Pelobacter seleniigenes DSM 18267: one gene and its partner. The protein of the gene in region 1 binds, or shares a complex with, the protein of each later gene. Links are inferred from orthologs where the notes say so. Each region holds a gene or a part of one and is shown in the gene's direction. Other genes may lie near its edges.

Region 1 (3,284 bases):
CCCGCCATTAGACCCCAACGAGCGCAACACCATTCCGGCCCCGGTGCCTAACAGTACGCCAAAAACCAGCGCGGCATAGAGCTGATTGCCGATCTGGATCTCAAAGTGAACCAGCTGGTAGAACAGCGAGATCACCCCCATGGCCAACGCGCTGTACCAGAGAAAGCGCCGAGAGATGAAAATATAGCCGAGGATAAACAGCGGAATATTCAGGAACAGATAAAAAAGCCCGGGATTGAGCCAGCCGGTGATATAGTAGAGCAGTGAACCGACTCCGAAGATACCACCAGGGACAAAACCGTGGGGGGTCGAAATACTTTTCAACGCAATCGCCTGAATCAGGGAACCGAGAATGATCAGTCCGCTGTTCCAGAAAACCGTGTAGGCGAATTTGATTTTTGCTTCAGTCATGCCTTATCCTCCTGAAGAGATGATCAGCAGAAAGTGAAACACGTGGACCAGCATTTCCTCAAGACATTTTCCAATTTTTTTACGCTGACAGAAAACACATGGCCCGATTTGAACTGAATTCAGAATATCAGCCGCGCGGCGACCAGCCGCAGGCCATCGATGAGTTGACTGAAGGCATCCTGCGTAACGACCGGCACCAGGTTCTGCTCGGGGTAACCGGCTCCGGAAAGACCTTCACCATGGCCAACGTGGTCAACCGTCTGCAACGACCGACCTTGGTCCTGGCCCACAACAAAACCCTGGCGGCCCAGCTTTACGGGGAGTTCAAAGAACTGTTTCCCAACAATGCGGTCGAATACTTCGTCAGCTATTACGATTATTATCAACCCGAAGCCTACGTCCCCTCGACCGATACCTTTATCGAAAAGGACAGTTCCATCAACGAGGAGATTGACAAGCTACGCCACAGCGCCACCCGTTCACTGCTGTCTCGGCGGGACGTGCTGATTGTCGCTTCGGTCAGCTGCATTTACGGCCTCGGTTCACCGGAAGCCTATTACGGTATGCTCGTCAATCTGCAGACCGGTATGGAGCTGGATCGCAATAAATTCCTCCACAACCTGGTGGAAATTCAGTATGAGCGCAACGATATCGACTTTCACCGCGGCACTTTCCGGGTTCGTGGCGACAGTGTCGAGGTTTTCCCTGCCTACGAAGAAAAACGCGCTCTGCGGATCGAATTTTTCGGCGACGAGATCGATGCCATCAGCGAAATCGACCCGTTGCGCGGCCAGGTTATCGACCGCCTGGAGCGGACCGCGATCTTCCCGGCCAGTCACTACGTGGCCACCAAGCCGACCCTGGAGCGGGCGATCAAGGAGATCCAGGACGAACTGCAGCAGCGCATCGCCTATTTCCAGGAACGCAACATGCTGCTGGAAGCCCAGCGGATCGAACAGCGCACCCTATTCGATATCGAAATGATCGAGGAGATGGGCTACTGTCAGGGGATCGAAAACTATTCGCGCTTTCTGGACGGTCGCCAGCCCGGCGATCCGCCGGCGACCTTGCTCTCCTACCTGCCGGATGACGCATTGATGTTCATCGATGAAAGTCATGTCAGCGTCAGCCAGGTCGGCGCCATGTACCGCGGCGACCGTTCGCGCAAGGAAACCCTGGTCAATTTCGGCTTCCGCCTGCCTTCCGCCCTGGATAACCGGCCGTTGATGTTTGAAGAATTTGTCGAACGCCAACCGCAGACGGTCTATGTCTCGGCAACCCCGGCCGATTACGAGTTGGAAAAAGCTGACGGGGTCTTTGTCGAACAGGTGATCCGGCCGACCGGGCTGGTCGATCCGCCCATCGAAATCCGTCCGGCCACCGAGCAGGTCGATGATCTGATCGATGAAATCCGCATAACGATTGAAAAGAAATCCCGGGTCCTGGTGACGACCCTGACCAAACGGATGGCCGAGGATCTGACCGGTTATCTGCAGGAGCTTGATATCCGCGTCAACTACCTGCATTCAGACATCGACACAGTCGAACGGATGCAGATTATCCGCGGTTTGCGAGAGGGGGAATTTGACGTCCTGGTCGGCATCAACCTGCTGCGGGAAGGCCTCGACATCCCCGAAGTCTCTCTGGTCGCAATCCTTGATGCCGACAAGGAAGGGTTTCTGCGCAGTGAACGTTCCCTGATTCAGACCTGCGGCCGTGCCGCGCGTAACGTCGACGGGCGGGTCATCATGTACGGTGACAAGATCACCCGGTCCATGCAGGCCTGCCTTGATGAAACGGCTCGCCGCCGGGAAAAACAGCTGGCCTATAACGAGGAGAATGGGATCACTCCGCAGTCGATCAAAAAATCGCTGCGCTCCATTCTGGATGACCTGTCCAGCAAGGATTATGTCGACCTGCCCATGGTTGCCGAAGGGCAGGCGGAATACCTCCATCCTGATGAGTTAAAGAAACAGATCGCCACCGTTAAAGAGCAGATGCTTGAAGCAGCCGCCGATCTCGACTTTGAACGGGCAGCCGAACTGCGCGACCAGATGCTGGTGCTGGAAAAGAGAGAGCTGCTGCTTCGGGAAACCACCTCCTGAGCTGTACCTTCGTGACCGTCGCCAAACCAGTGCCGGCCGGTCAGCAACTCAGAAGGAATAGCCCAGTTGAACCAGGGCATGATACTGCTCGCTCTGGACTTTCTGCTCGATGGAATAGGCCCATTCGCCATCCACATAACCGTTTGCCCGGCCGCTCGATTTGAGATACTGGCCTTCGATCTCCGCCTGCAAGAACCAGTTCCGGGGGAGCCAATAGGTTCCGGCCAACTGGACAAAGCCACCATGACCGTTCCAGTCATGATCCGCCTTCAGGACCTTGGAACGCAGCAGGTGATGATCCTCATCCTGAAAATTAAGCAGCGGCGCATAAGCCAGGCTGAGGGAGCAGGACAGCCCGGTGGCCGGGCGCATTTTCATGCTCAACTCCAGATAAGGGATCTGGTACTCGGCCATATAGGTCAACACCAGTCCGGAGACCAGGTCATGGGGCGCATGAGGGGTCGAAGGGTACCATTGATCGAGATCATGGACGTCGAAATCGTACTTCTGGTATTTAAAGCCGAGCCCGATCGCCGAGGAGAAAAACGGCTCGGCCGGATTCGTTCCCGGCCCTGCAGCCGGCCATTGTCTTGAGCTGGTAAAAAAAGTGTAGGCAACTTTGGCGTCAAACAGCCAGGCCTCCATATCGGTATCGCTCTCCGAATAGATATCCAGCTGATCGGCAGGCGAGCCGGTATAGTAACCCCAGTCCGAATCCTCCATCTTGCCGGTATCTTCAGTGAGGTTGGTTTCGCCGCTGATACTGAA
Region 2 (3,356 bases), 410 kb from region 1 along the record:
TCATTATCCCAATTATGCTGACCTGCGTTATCGGCACGACCTTTGCCCGCAAACTGAAAAAAGACAGCCTGGAAACTGCTGAGCTAAGCCAGATCGGCATTGATCTGGAAGCCGGGAAAGAGCGTAATATCATGAAGAGCCTGGCGGTCGGTGATGTTATGCTGACCCGGGTCGAAAGTATCCCGGAAAGTATGACCCTGGGAGAATTTGCGCGCTTCATTCAGAAGACCCATCATACCAATTTTCCCCTGGTCAACGAAAAGGGAGAACTGACCGGGATTATCTCGGTGCAGGATTTCCTCGGGGTGGTTTTCGAAAAAGAACTGATGGATCTGGTTGTCGTCAAGGAGCTGGCGACCACGGAAGTGGTGACGGTGCATGCGGAGGAGGACCTCGATACCGCCATGCGCAGAATCGGTTATCGCAATATCGAGCAGCTGCCCGTGGTGGACCGGGAGACTCACCGCAAGCTCTACGGGATTATCTCCCGTCGCGACATGATTTCAGCTTATAACCGAGCCCTGATGAGCCGGACGCTGGGGGAAGAGGATGACTGATTTACTGGCCGGCTTGAATGAGCCTCAACGACAGGCGGTCCTGCATCAGGATGGTCCGCTGTTGCTGCTGGCCGGAGCCGGTTCCGGGAAGACCAGGGCTCTGACCCACCGGGTTGCCTACCTGATCCGCGAGCGAGGAGTCGCCCCCTGGCAGATCATGGCCGTGACCTTTACCAACAAGGCGGCCAATGAAATGCGGGAACGGCTGGAAGCGCTGCTCGGTTCTTCAGAGCTGCCCTGGGTGGCCACCTTCCACGCCAGTTGCGTGCGGATTTTACGTCAGGAAATTCATCATCTCGGCTTTGGACGGGATTTTTTGATTTATGACGATCAGGATCAGCTGCGCCTGCTGCGCGAACTGCTTAAGGATCAGCAGATTTCTGAAAAGGTCCTCAAACCACGCGCCGCTGCAGCCGCCATCGACAGTGCCAAAAACAGCGGGATCGGGCCGACCGAATACGGCAACCTGCATCCAGACGAACGGCTGGTCGCCGAGCTCTATGCGCAATATCAGCATAAACTGAAAGCCGCTAATGCTGTCGATTTCGGTGATCTGCTGCTGTTGACCGTGCGGCTGCTCGAGGAATTCCCGGAGGTCAGAGAGCGCTGGCAGCAACGTTTCCGCCATGTCCTGATCGATGAGTTCCAGGACACCAACCGGGTTCAGTATCGACTCATGCAGTTGCTGACCCGGCCGGAGACGGCGCTCTGCGTGGTCGGCGATGATGACCAGTCCATTTATCGGTGGCGCGGCGCCGAAGTCGGCAATATCCTCGGGTTTGATATCGATTTTCCGACCGCGAGCGTGATTCGACTGGAGCAGAATTACCGCTCGACCCGCACCATTCTGGAGGCCGCCGGAGCGGTGGTCGGGTGTAACCCGGACCGCCGGGAGAAGCAGCTCTGGACGGAAAATCCGCCAGGTGAACTGCTGCATGTCGAGACCGCTCCCGATGACTTCGAAGAGGCCCGGTTTGTTGCCGCTGAAATCGCTGAATTGCAGCGGGCCGGCCATGGGTTACGGGAGATGGCCGTGTTCTATCGCACCAATGCCCAGTCCCGGGCTTTGGAAGAAGCCTTGCGGGCCGGGCGGATTCCTTATGTCATGTTCGGCGGGGTCAAGTTCTATGCCCGGCTCGAAGTCAAGGACGTCCTCTCCTACCTGCGGGTGCTGATCAATCCCCAGGATTCCCTGGCCGTGCGGCGGATCATCAATGTCCCGGCCCGCGGTATCGGCAACACCACCATCGAGCGCATTGCCGCCTATGAAGAACAAGCCGGCAACTTTCTGGCCGCCTGTCGGCTGGCTCTCCAGGAGCAGATCCTGAAAGGTGCAGCGGCAAAGCGGGTGGGAGAATTCCTGGCCTTGCTCGACAGTTTCACGGAGCGTCTGCAACGGCTGCCGTATCCGCAACTGATGGCGGAGTTGATCCATGATTCCGGTTACGGACCGGCCCTGCAGGAGGAAGCCCAGAATGCCCTGACCGCGGAAGGTCGCCAGGAGGCCAAAGGTCGGCTGGAAAATCTGGAGCAGCTGCTGGCGGGGATGGAAGAACATGCCACCGCTGGCGGCAGCGTACAAGATTACCTGGAGCAGATCGCGTTGATCACTGACCTGGAACAGCATGACGACTCCCAGCAGCGGGTGACCCTGATGACCCTGCATTCCGCCAAAGGTCTGGAGTTCCCCATCGTTTTCATGACCGGGATGGAAGAGGGGCTGTTCCCCCACTCCCGCTCCGGTGCCATGGGGGAAGAACTGGCCGAGGAACGGCGCCTCTGCTATGTCGGTATGACCCGTGCCATGCAGCGTCTGTACCTGTCCCATGCCCGGCGTCGGCGGGTTTATGGCACCTGGCAGTTCAATCCCCCCAGCCGCTTCCTGACCGAAATTCCGGGCCAGCTGATCAAGGGACGAGGGGAGGAAGCCGCCCCGGCGACAAAAACAGCGGCTGCTCATAATCTGTCCTCCTTGGCGGATCTGATGAGCGGCCAGGAGGAAACGGAGGTCTGGGATGAAAACCAGGACCTTGCCGTGTCGATCGCCGCTCCTCAACCACCGCACCGGGGCGCGACCGAGTCTGCCACTGATGAAGGCCCGGCCGGATTGCGGTTGGGAACCCGGGTGCGGCATATCAAGTTCGGGATCGGGACGGTGCGCCGGCTGGAAGGTGATGGCGACAAACAGAAGGTTATCGTTTATTTCAATTCAGTCGGATCCAAGAAGCTGTTGCTCAAGTTTGCCGGGCTGATCCCGGTGTAAACGGTTATCATGATGCAGACGGAGCCCCTGGAACAATTTACCCTGTTGCTGGTCGATGATAACCAGACCAACCTGTTGCTGTTGGCTAAAATCATTGAAATCGACCTGCCCCGGGTGCGGGTCCTGACCGCCCGCAGTGCCCGGGAGGGGCTGGCCATCTGTGCGCGGGAAGCGGTCGACGGGGCCTTCATCGATGTGCAGATGCCGGAGATGAGTGGATTGGAGATGTGTCGCAGGTTGCGTCAGCAACCGCAGACCGCCGAGATCCCGCTGGTTCTGATCACCGCTCATCTTGCCTCGCCGACGATGCGCGCCGAAGGGCTTGATGTCGGCGCCTACGACTTTATTTCTCAGCCGATCAGCAATGTGGAAATGCTGGCCAGGGTTAAAGTGATGCTGCGGATGTGTGCTGACGAACGCCGCAGTCGCAGCAATCAGCAGCAGCTGGAACAGCAACTGCAGGATCACTCGGCGCGCCTGCGCTGGCTCAGCGGCCTGATGATTACCGGTGATGGTCAGCTCAGGGAACAGGACCG

The links.
Region 2: the proteins of uvrB (region 1) and N909_RS0105805 are in contact, whole or in part, in a crystal structure (PDB 7EGT), measured with the Thermus thermophilus proteins. The link is inferred for Pelobacter seleniigenes DSM 18267 from one-to-one orthologs. Residues at the interface, in WP_096411307.1 of Thermus thermophilus: Glu23, Leu25, Arg26, Asp27, Gly28, Glu29, Arg30, Phe31, Arg55, Glu326, Asp327, Phe328, Glu379, Ser382, Gln383, His398, Gly400, Arg401; in WP_096412145.1 of Thermus thermophilus: His654, Arg656, Phe657, Gln666, Asp668, Glu669, Lys680, Arg681, Leu682, Ser683, Lys685, Tyr686, Ala687.

The regions. Positions count from the first base shown.
Region 1 is NZ_JOMG01000002.1:1,092,926-1,096,209, forward strand. The notes cover bases 50-3,012. They hold uvrB (excinuclease ABC subunit UvrB), read left to right. Parts: upstream 50-509; coding sequence 510-2,516; downstream 2,517-3,012. Other genes in these bases: N909_RS0107745 (YitT family protein), read right to left, coding at 50-411; N909_RS0107755 (omptin family outer membrane protease), read right to left, coding at 2,565-3,012. Outside these bases: more of N909_RS0107745, read right to left, coding at 1-49; more of N909_RS0107755, read right to left, coding at 3,013-3,284. UniProt on the Escherichia coli protein: The UvrABC repair system catalyzes the recognition and processing of DNA lesions. A damage recognition complex composed of 2 UvrA and 2 UvrB subunits scans DNA for abnormalities.
Region 2 is NZ_JOMG01000002.1:686,784-690,139, reverse strand. Bases 150-3,184 are described here. They hold N909_RS0105805 (ATP-dependent helicase), read left to right. Parts: upstream 150-549; coding sequence 550-2,820; downstream 2,821-3,184. Other genes in these bases: N909_RS24465 (response regulator), read left to right, coding at 2,830-3,184; N909_RS0105810 (chloride channel protein), read left to right, coding at 150-557. In the rest of the region: more of N909_RS0105810, read left to right, coding at 1-149; more of N909_RS24465, read left to right, coding at 3,185-3,356. UniProt on the Escherichia coli protein: A helicase with DNA-dependent ATPase activity. Unwinds DNA duplexes with 3'-5' polarity. Translocates on single-stranded DNA with 3'-5' polarity. Initiates unwinding more efficiently from a nicked substrate than double-stranded DNA.